DNA from 2 places in the Ralstonia sp. OTU4908 genome. Region 1 is predicted to be linked to the other one. Evidence: predicted binding sites of a transcription regulator. Region 1 holds the regulator's gene; the other holds the start of a gene.

The links. The regulator FNR, encoded in region 1, switches genes on or off when oxygen is low (the NO sensors DNR and NnrR bind a similar motif). The targets are predictions, from matches to a motif close to TTGATNNNNATCAA.
Region 2: AAHM38_RS04665 (DUF2249 domain-containing protein) is a predicted target of FNR. The motif match lies at 2,029-2,042, and genes of this name have one in related genera.

Annotation. Positions count from the first base shown of each region.
Region 1 is NZ_JASATD010000002.1:9,485-14,415, reverse strand. Features, by position in the region: gene ccoP (cytochrome-c oxidase, cbb3-type subunit III) at 1-918, shown strand, start outside; gene ccoG (cytochrome c oxidase accessory protein CcoG) at 915-2,378, shown strand; gene AAHM38_RS01915 (FixH family protein) at 2,405-2,632, shown strand; gene AAHM38_RS01910 (hypothetical protein) at 2,629-2,883, shown strand; gene fnr (fumarate/nitrate reduction transcriptional regulator Fnr) at 2,905-3,633, opposite strand; gene AAHM38_RS01900 (sulfite exporter TauE/SafE family protein) at 3,813-4,556, shown strand.
Region 2 is NZ_JASATD010000003.1:244,918-249,848, forward strand. Features, by position in the region: gene AAHM38_RS04655 (formylglycine-generating enzyme family protein) at 1-335, opposite strand, end outside; gene nirK (copper-containing nitrite reductase) at 352-1,851, opposite strand; gene AAHM38_RS04665 (DUF2249 domain-containing protein) at 2,123-2,413, shown strand; gene AAHM38_RS04670 (nitric-oxide reductase large subunit) at 2,446-4,722, shown strand; gene AAHM38_RS04675 (GntR family transcriptional regulator) at 4,869-4,931, shown strand, end outside.

The sequences.
Region 1 (4,931 bases):
GACTTCATTTCGGAGTTCTGGGGGTATTACATCGCGGCGATTGCCCTGGTCGGCATCGTGTGGTGCATCTGGCTGCTGTTCTCCCAGCGGCGCATTCAAGTGGCACCGGGGCGCAGCGCCGGGGAAGACACCGGCCACGTATGGGATGGCGATTTGCGCGAACTGAACAATCCGCTGCCGCGCTGGTGGATGTGGATGTTCCTGCTGTCGTGCGTCTTTGCATTGGGGTACCTGATCCTGTATCCGGGCTTGGGCGCATATGGCGGTGTGCTTGGTTTCTCCACGCGCGGCGAGTTGGCCTCGCAGCGTGCGGCCGCCGATGCGCAGGTCCGACCGCTCTATGAGCGTTATGCCAGCATGGACATCAAGCAGATCGCCGCCGATCCGCAGGCCCATGAGATCGGCCAGCGCCTTTTCCTTAACAACTGTGCGCAGTGCCATGGCTCGGATGCCGGCGGCTCGAAGGGCTTTCCGAATCTGACCGACGGCGACTGGCTGTACGGCGGAGACCCCGAGACGATCCTGACCACCATCACCAAGGGGCGTCACGGCGTCATGCCGTCCCTGACGGCGGTCGTGGATGGCAATCAGGCAGTCAATGTGGCGAACTACGTGCGCTCGCTGTCGGGACTGTCGTATGACCCGATCAAGGCAGCGCGCGGCGAACCGACGTTCAAGTCGGTCTGTGCGGCTTGCCACATGGCAACCGGCAAGGGCAATCAGGCGCTGGGCGCGCCCAACCTGACCGACCGCGTCTGGCTATATGGCAGTTCGGAAGCGACCATCGTCGAGACCATCCTCAAGGGTCGTGACAACACGATGCCGGCACACGAGAACCTGCTCTCTCCGGAGAAGATTCGCATGCTGGCGGCCTATGTCTGGGGCCTGTCCAATAGCAACACGAGCCACGCGCAATGAGCGACAAAGAACCTGCCTGGCGCCCGATGACACCCGCCACCGCAGTGGCGGGTGTAGACGACGCGCCGACTGAGCAGATGCTCTATGAAGTCCGGCGCAAGATCTATCCGCGCGCCGTGACCGGTGCGTTTGCGCGTTGGCGCGTCTGGCTGGTGCTGGCGACGCAAGCCATCTTCTATGGCTTGCCGTGGTTACAGTGGAATGGTCGCCAAGCCGTGCTCTTTGATCTGGGCGCACGCAAGTTCTATCTGTTCGGCCTCGTACTTTGGCCGCAAGACGTGATTTATCTGACGGTACTGCTGGTGCTGTCGGCGTTGGGGCTGTTCCTGTTCACTGCGGTGGCGGGGCGGCTCTTTTGCGGTTATGCCTGTCCGCAGACGGTTTACACCGAAATCTTCATGTGGATCGAGCGGCATGTCGAAGGTGACCGCTTTGCCCGCATCCGCCTCGACGGTGAGCGTTGGAGCCTACGCAAATTCCGCCTCAAGGCTGCAAAGCACTCGGCCTGGATTCTCATTGCGCTATGGACGGGATTCACCTTCGTCGGCTTCTTCACGCCGATCCGCGATCTCGGCATGGAGACGTGGACGCTTTCCCTCGGGCCATGGCAAACGTTCTGGATGCTGTTCTACGCTTTTGCCACATGGGGCAACGCAGGCTTCATGCGCGAGCAGGTGTGTCGCTACATGTGCCCGTACGCGCGTTTCCAGAGCGTGATGGTCGACCCCGATACCTACGTCGTCACATACGACACGCAGCGCGGTGAACCGAGGGGCAGCCGCTCCCGCAATGCCGACTTCCAAGCGCAGGGCCTGGGCTCGTGCGTCGACTGCAGTATCTGTGTACAGGTGTGCCCGACCGGTATCGACATCCGCCAGGGGCTGCAATACGAATGCATTGGTTGCGGCGCCTGCATTGATGCCTGTGATCAGGTCATGGACAAGATGCGCTACCCGCGCGGTCTGATCCGCTATACGTCGGAACGCGCAATGCGCGATCGGCTCAGCCCGAAGGACGCCCGGCGACATCTGCTGCGCCCGCGCGTGCTGATCTATACCGGGATCATGCTTGTGCTCATCACCGGCTTCATCATGGCATTGGCCATGCGCCAGCCGCTCAAGGTTGATGTGATTCGTGATCGTGGTGCACTGGCGCGCGAAGTGGACGGGGGCAAGATCGAGAACGTTTACCGCCTGCAGTTGATGAACGCGTCCGAGCTCCCCATGCGCGTGACCATCACAGCAGAGGGCATGCCGGAACTGGATGTGCAGGGCGGTCGTGGCGAGTCGACCACACTGGAGCTGCCACCGGCGGCCAACCGACTGCTGCCAGTGCGCGTACGCCGGCCAGCCGATGATGCCGCCCCCGGCTCGCACAAAATCCGTTTCGTCATCCACGCAGACAGCGGTAGCGCCAGCCTCGTACTGCGCGAACCGTCTAGCTTCATCGTGCCGCGCTGATGCGGCATCCCCAACAGGAGGCAACGATGCACGCAACGCAATCTTCCGCGCAGGCCCGTCCGTGGTGGCGCGAGCCCTGGCCGTGGCTGCTCATGGCAGGGCCGTTTGTCGCCATGATCGGCTGCGGCGTCACCATCTGGCTGGCGATTTCGCATCCCGATGTCGCTATTCACGACAACGTCGTGCGCCACGGTTTGGTCGTTGAAAAGACGACCGTCACGCCGACACATGGTATTCACGCGGAGGCCCGATGAAGCGTCGACTGCTGATGTGGATTCTGTGGCCGGCATTTCTGTCGGCCGCGCTGGCTGAACTGGTGGTCTTTGCAGTGGTGGACCCCGCCGACCTGCGTTTCTTCGGCGAACAGATCACCGTGTCGGCCCAGGCGGTCTACACGGTATCGTTCTTTGTGTTCTGGTTGCTGTGCGGATTGTCGAGCGCGCTGACGCTGTACGTGTCGCCGGGCATCGGCAAACTGGAAGCGCATGAACACCCGCTCGTGTGAGCGGGCGCCATGGAAGGAGCTTCAAGCGGCTTGACCGCTCATGACCTGGCGCAGGCCGGCCAGGTCGATCAGTTTGACGTGGCGTTGGCGGATCTGGATGAGGCCCGCTTCGGCAAAGCGCGAGAACAGGCGGCTGACGGTTTCGAGCTTGAGACCCAGATAGCTGCCCAGCTCTTCGCGGCTCATGCGCAGCACAAACTCTGTTGACGAATATCCCCGCTGGGCCGAACGCTTCGAGAGGTTAAGCAGGAACGCTGCGAGACGCTCCTCCGCACGCATGGAACCCAGCGTGAGCAGCATCAGGTGATCCTGCGAAATTTCCTTGCTCATGATGCGCAGGAACTGATGCTGCAGCGAAGGCAGCCGGCGCGAAAGGTGTTGCAGCTCGTCGTAGCGCACCACGCAGACTTCGGTATCTTCGAGCGCGGTGGCATCCGACACATGGCGCATATCGCCAATGCCATCGAGCCCGACGATCTCACCCGGCAGGTGGAACCCCGTGATCTGGTGCCGACCGTCTTCCAGCGTCAGATGGGTTTTGAGCGTACCGAAACGAATGCCGTAAACCGCTTCGAGCGGCTCCCCCAGGGAATAGAGCGATTGCCCCTTCTTAATGCGGATGCGCTCGCTGACCAAATCGTCCATCTTGCGCACGTCGTCCGAGTTCATTCCCACCGGCAGGCAGATTTGCCCGAGTACACAGGTGGAGCAACGCGAGGCGTGGTCGGTGAGTGCGATTCGAGTGAGCACGGGCGGGGCGACTGAATTTCGGGAAAGTGAAATGAGTAATTCTTGTGATGCAGCTCAGCTTATTATAACGGCGACCTTCTTGTCCTCGGACATTTCCGATGCGGCAAAACGCGTCAATTACGCTTAGTTCGCAACAGCAAAACGAAAACCTTGGCCCATATCAAAAGAGCGTCAAAAAGATGAGTGCTGCAGCGCTTCTCAGCGTTTTTCTGATTGCATTGCTCGGCGGTGTGCATTGTCTGGCGATGTGCAGCGGGATCGCGCTCGCGGCCGAACGTGGAACTGTGGCGGTACGGGTCGTGTCGCGCCGCCGGCTATGGTTCGAGCAGGTCGTCATGCATGCCGGCCGGTTGACCACCTACGCGCTGCTTGGCGCAATCATGGGTGCGATGGGCGCGACCTTCTGGCGCCAGCAATGGCTGCCGATTCAACGCGGCTTGTTTGCCTTCGCCAGTGTATTGCTACTCGCCTATGGGACCATGCTGCTCGTGCGTTCCGCCGGAGATGCGTGGCGCAGTGTGTGGCTCGAGCGCTTGCTCGGCCGCGTCGCTGGCGGCCTGTCTCGGGGGGCTGCCACACTGGGCGGCACGCTGCAACGTCAGCCGCCGTTCCTACGCCGCTATATCACGGGTATGGCCTGGGGACTGGTGCCGTGCGGCATGGTCTACGGCGCATTGGCTATGGCGTTGCTGGCAGGCAACGCTGCCTCCGGGGCGGTGGTCATGCTCGCCTTTGGTGCGGGTACGCTGCCCAACCTGTTGATGATGTCTGGCTTCGCTGGGTGGCTGCGCGGCTTGTCGCGCCGCCGGTGGGCGCGTGGCGCGGCCGGCGTCGCCATCGCCGGGTTCGGCATATGGGGGCTGGTGCACGCGATCTGGCTGCCAGAGATGCTCAACGCACACGGATTCTGTCTGGTACTGTAGGCGTTTAAAGCACGCGTAAATTGCCATCCGACCTGGGATAGGAAGGCTAGATCATCTTCCCGGTTGCGGCGCCGCTGGAAATTGCCCTACAATCGCTAACAATTCGATTCGCCACCCGCGCAAATCAACAATCCCAAGCGCGGCGCCAAGCGATGCCCTCCAGCGGTAGTGTCACCCTGGACAGTCGATTCGGGTGGACTGCCATTCTTCTTGGTAGTCGTCCGGTGCAGTATCCGTCCACATGGCGGCGGAAGAAATTGCCCTTGTGGTGCCTGACCGGCACCGGATCAACTCGCTCCTCCGGCCCTTACTTTGCGGGCACAGCCACTGCGTTTCGGTGCAGGGTCCAATTGAATCGATTGGCCTTTGCGCTCC
Region 2 (4,931 bases), on a different contig from region 1:
ACGCCGGTCACCGGCGCTTGCGGCGACGCCTGCGCATCGGCGTGCGTCGCATCGGGCCAGTCGGCAAGGTAGGCCTTACCGGCAAAGACTTGCGGCACACGGCCACGCTGCCAGGCCTCGTGGCGTTGCACGAAGGCCTGGAACTCGCCGATGGTGACGGGCGTGGAGCGCAGCTCAAACGGCTCGATGCGCACCCGCTGCGGCTGCCCCGGCGCGTTCTGAGGCAGCACGCTGTCGAAGTCGCCGCCGGGCAACCGCACATAGGTGGCCCCGTGTGCGGTTGCACTGGCCAGCGCCATCAACATGGCAGCAATGTGCGAGGTCAGGCGGGACATGGTTGTGCGGATCCGCTCAATGTTCGGCCACGGCCTTGGCGGGCGCCGGCTGGGCACGCACCTTCTTGACGTCTTCTGCGCTCACGCGGCCGCCGGGGTTGTCCCAGCTGTTGAGCACGTAGGTCAGGATGTTGGCGACCTCGTCGTCATTGAGTTGTGTCATCGGCGGCATGACGGAGTCGTATTCCTGGCCATTGACCTTGATCTTGCCGTTCAGGCCATGCAGCACGATGTTCATCGCACGCTTGGGGTCAGCTGCCAGGAAATCCGACTTGGCAAGCGGCGGAAACACGCCCGGCAGCCCGGCGCCATTGCCCTGATGGCATACCGAACAGGTACCCGCAAACAGCGCGCGGCCGGCCTGCACCTGATCCTGCACCGTCAGCGTACCGCTCACCGACGCCTGGGTCGCCTTGGTGACGGCGCTCATGTTGGGCGCGGCACGATCGCCCAGGTACACCGAATCCAGTTCCTTGCCGGAATAGACCAGCTTGTTCTCCGCCCCATCGATCTTGAGGATGGCCATGGCGCCCTTGTTGAAGGCACGGAAGATCGAGTGGTCGACCAGCACATAGCTGCCAGGCACGCGCGCGGTGAACTTCACAACCGCCGCGCCACCCGCCGGGATCAACGTGGTCTGCACGTTCTTCTGCACGTTGGTGCCGCCCTCGTAGCGCACCTGATCGAAGATGGCGCCGATCACGTGGAAGCTGGAGACCAGGTTGGGCCCGCCGTTACCCACGAAGATGCGCACCGTTTCGCCCACCTTGGCGTGCAGCGCCTTGTCACCGGTGAGCGCGCCTTCCGCACCGTTGAACAGCACGTAGCTCGGGCGTTCGTCGATGGCCTTTTCCATGTCGAACGGCTGCAGGCCCTTCTCGCGGTACTTGCCGGCGGTGTAGAAATCGCCCTGCATGACGTAGTACTCGTGATCAACCTTGGGCAGGCCTTCGGGCGGTTCGACCAGGATCAGGCCGTACATGCCGTTGGCGATATGCATGCCCACGGGTGCGGTGGCGCAGTGGTAAACGTAAATGCCCTCGTTCAGCGCCTTGAAAGTGAACTGCGATTCATGGCCCGGGGCGGTAAAGCTCGATGCTGCGCCGCCACCCGGCCCGGTCACGCCGTGCAGGTCGATGTTGTGCGGCATCTTGCTGCTCGGGTGGTTCTTGAGGTGGAACTCCACCGTGTCGCCCTGCCGCACGCGGATGAAACTGCCAGGAACGGTGCCGCCGAACGTCCAGAAGGTGTAGCTGACCCCTTCCGAGATCTGCATTTCCTTCTCGACCACTTCCAGCTCCACGATGACCTTGGCTGGATAGGTCCGGTTGACCGGCGGCGGCACAAGCGGTGGACTCGTCAGGACGGCGTGGATCGGCTCCCCGCGTGGCGGCCCGAAGTCACCCGGTAACTTGGCGCTGGCGGCGCGGGCCGCAGTGCCTGCAAGCAGTGCGCCCAGCACCACAGAAATCAAGCCCGCGCGCATCAGGCTGCGGACGGTGTGAAGACGGCTCATTTTTTCCCCCGTGTATCGGTCTGGTGTCGTCCGCTCCACGTTAGGCCGCGGCGGCCATTAGGGCTTTGATACAGCGCAAACGAAAACCCGCCCCGACCGGCACATCCACCCCACCGCGTGGCACGCAAGCCCAGCCGTGGCCTGATTTGCGACTCAAGATACCCATAAAACAAGCATCTGACATACATCAATAACACCGGGGATTTCACTCACTAATATAGTTGCATCCTTAATGCATCTTTTTGATGCGACACCCACAGAGGGAATCCCCATGACACAGTCCGCCTCCACCATCCAGCTCGACCTCCGCGTGCTGGCGCCGCGCGAGCGCCATCCGCTGATCTTCTCCGCCTTTGGGGAACTCGGCATCGGGCAGAGCCTGGAGCTGATCAACGATCACGATCCGCGCCCCCTGCAGTCGCAGTTTCAAGTCGAGCGCCCGGGGCAGTTTTCCTGGGACTACCTTGAGCGCGGCCCAGGCACGTGGCGCGTTGCCATCACCAAGGTGGCGTCTGCCGCCAGTGCCGGCCACTGCTGCGGTGGTTGCGGTGGTGGCGCCTGAATTTCCGATTGCATCCTGCAAGGAACCTTGTCATGAAAACCAATCAAAGGCTGTGGCGGTGGCTCGGCCTGATCTTCATCCTGTCGTTCGGGGCATTGGGCTATCTGGGCCGGCAGATCTATCTGGCAGCGCCGCCGATTCCGCATGCCGTCGTCACCCCTGTGGGCGAGGTGCTCTTTACCGGTGAGCAGATCCAGCGCGGCCAGGAAGCCTGGCTGGCAGCCGGCGGCCAGCAGCTCGGCACCGTCTGGGGCCACGGCAGCTACGTTGCACCTGACTGGTCTGCCGATTGGCTGCACCGTGAAGCCACAGCGCTGCAAGCCATCCGCGCGCATCAGCAGTTCGATACCGATGCGCCGTTGACGACCGTGCAGCAAGCCGCCGTCGACGCCAGCGTGAAGGAGGAAATGCGCCGCAATACGTACGACGCAAATCACGACATCCTGACCGTGTCGCGTGAGCGCGCAGAGGCCATCCGCGGTGTGGCCCAGCACTTCGAGGCCCTGTTCGGCACCGATCCGTCGCTGGCAACGCTGCGCGATCAATACGCCATGGCCACCGGCGTGCTGCCGGAGGCGGCCGATCGTGAAGCCCTGGCGGCGTTCTTCTTCTGGACGTCGTGGGCCGCCGCTGCCGACCGCCCAGGCGAGACCGACATCTCGTATACGAGCAACTGGCCGCATGAACCGCTGGTGGGCAACACCATGACCGGTGGTGCCGCAGTGTGGTCGATGGTCAGCATCGTGCTGCTGCTGGGCGGTATTGCCGCCATGCTGTGGCTGCACGGCAGCAGCAAGCATGAAGAGGAGTCTGCGCCGCTGCCGGCCGATCCGTTCCTCAACGTGGTGGCCACGCCGTCGATGAAGGCCACGCGCAAGTACTTCTTTGCCGTGATCGGCCTGATGCTTGTGCAGATCGGCATGGGCGCCATCACCGCGCACTATGCGGTGGAAGGTGAATCGTTCTTCGGGATTCCGCTGGCGCAGGTGCTGCCTTACGTGATCAGCCGCACCGTGCACACGCAGCTTGGCGTGCTATGGATTGCCACGGCGTGGCTGGCCACGGGCCTGTACATTGCGCCGCTGCTGTCGGGGCGTGAACCGAAGTTCCAGAAGCTGGGCGTTGACCTGCTGTTCTGGGCGCTGATCTTTATCGTGGTGGGGTCCATCGCCACTGGCTGGCTCGGCACGCTGCAACATCGCGGTGCAGACTTCGGCTTCTGGGTCGGTAACCAGGGGCTGGAATACACCAGCATGGGCCGCGTGTGGCAAATCTTGCTGTTTGTCGGCCTGCTGTTCTGGGTCGTGCTGCTGGGCCGTGCCCTGTGGCCGGCACTGAAGACGCCGTCGGAATCGCGCGGCCTGATCGCCATGGTGTTCCTCTCGGCCACCTGCATCGGCGGGTTCTATTCGACTTCGCTGGTGTGGGGCCAACACACGCACTATTCGATGATCGAGTACTGGCGCTGGTGGCTCGTCCACCTGTGGGTCGAGGGCTTCTTTGAAGTGTTCGCCACCGCCGTCATCGCGCTCATCTTCACGCGCCTGGGCCTGATTCGCGCCAGCAGCGCCAACCGCGCCATCGTGGCCGAGACGATCGTGTTCCTGTTCGGCGGCATTCTGGGCACGCTGCATCACCTGTACTTCACGGGGACACCGACCTCGATCATCTCGGTGGGTGCAGTGTTCTCTGCGCTGGAAGTGGTGCCGCTTTCGCTGATCGGGCTCGAAGCGCTGCAGAACTATCGCCGCACGCAAGGCACACCGTGGCTCAATGCATACAAGTGGCCCGTGCTGTGCTTCGTGGCCGTGGGCTTCTGGAACACCGTCGGCGCCGGCCTGCTCGGCTTTGCCATCAACCCGCCCGCTTCGCTGTACTACGTGCAAGGTCTGAACATGACGGCCGCCCACGGGCACGCCGCGCTATTCGGGGTGTACGGCATGCTCGGTATCGGCTTGATGCTGTTCTGCCTGCGCGGCCTGTATGCGCGCAGCCTGCATGCCGATCGCCTGCTCAAGCCCGCGTTCTGGGGCCTGAACATCGGCTTGGCGATGATGGTATTCATGTCGCTGCTGCCGGCCGGCATCTATCAGGCCTGGGCGAGTGTCACCAAGGGCATGTGGTACGCCCGCTCGCCGGAAGTGGTGCACTCGAAAGTGATGGAAACGCTGGTCTGGCTGCGTGTGCCGGGTGACATCGTGTTCGCCATCGGTGCGCTTGTGCTGGCCTGGTATGCGCTGCGGCTGCTGCGCCGTCCGAAGGCCCAACAGATGGAGCCATTGCCGGCTTCGGCTCGCGCGACGCGTTAATTCCTCATCCAGCAGTCCTCCCAAAAACCCGCAGGGCCCGTGTCGATCTGACCGGGCCCTGCGGGTTTTCCTGTAATGCCCTCCGCCCCCCAACCTCCCTACAATGTCGAGTCATATAGATGAATAGTTGACCACTTTTGACACCCATGCCCGCCGATCTCCGCCTGCCCCGCTACCAGCAATTGCGCGACGATCTGGCCGCGCAGATC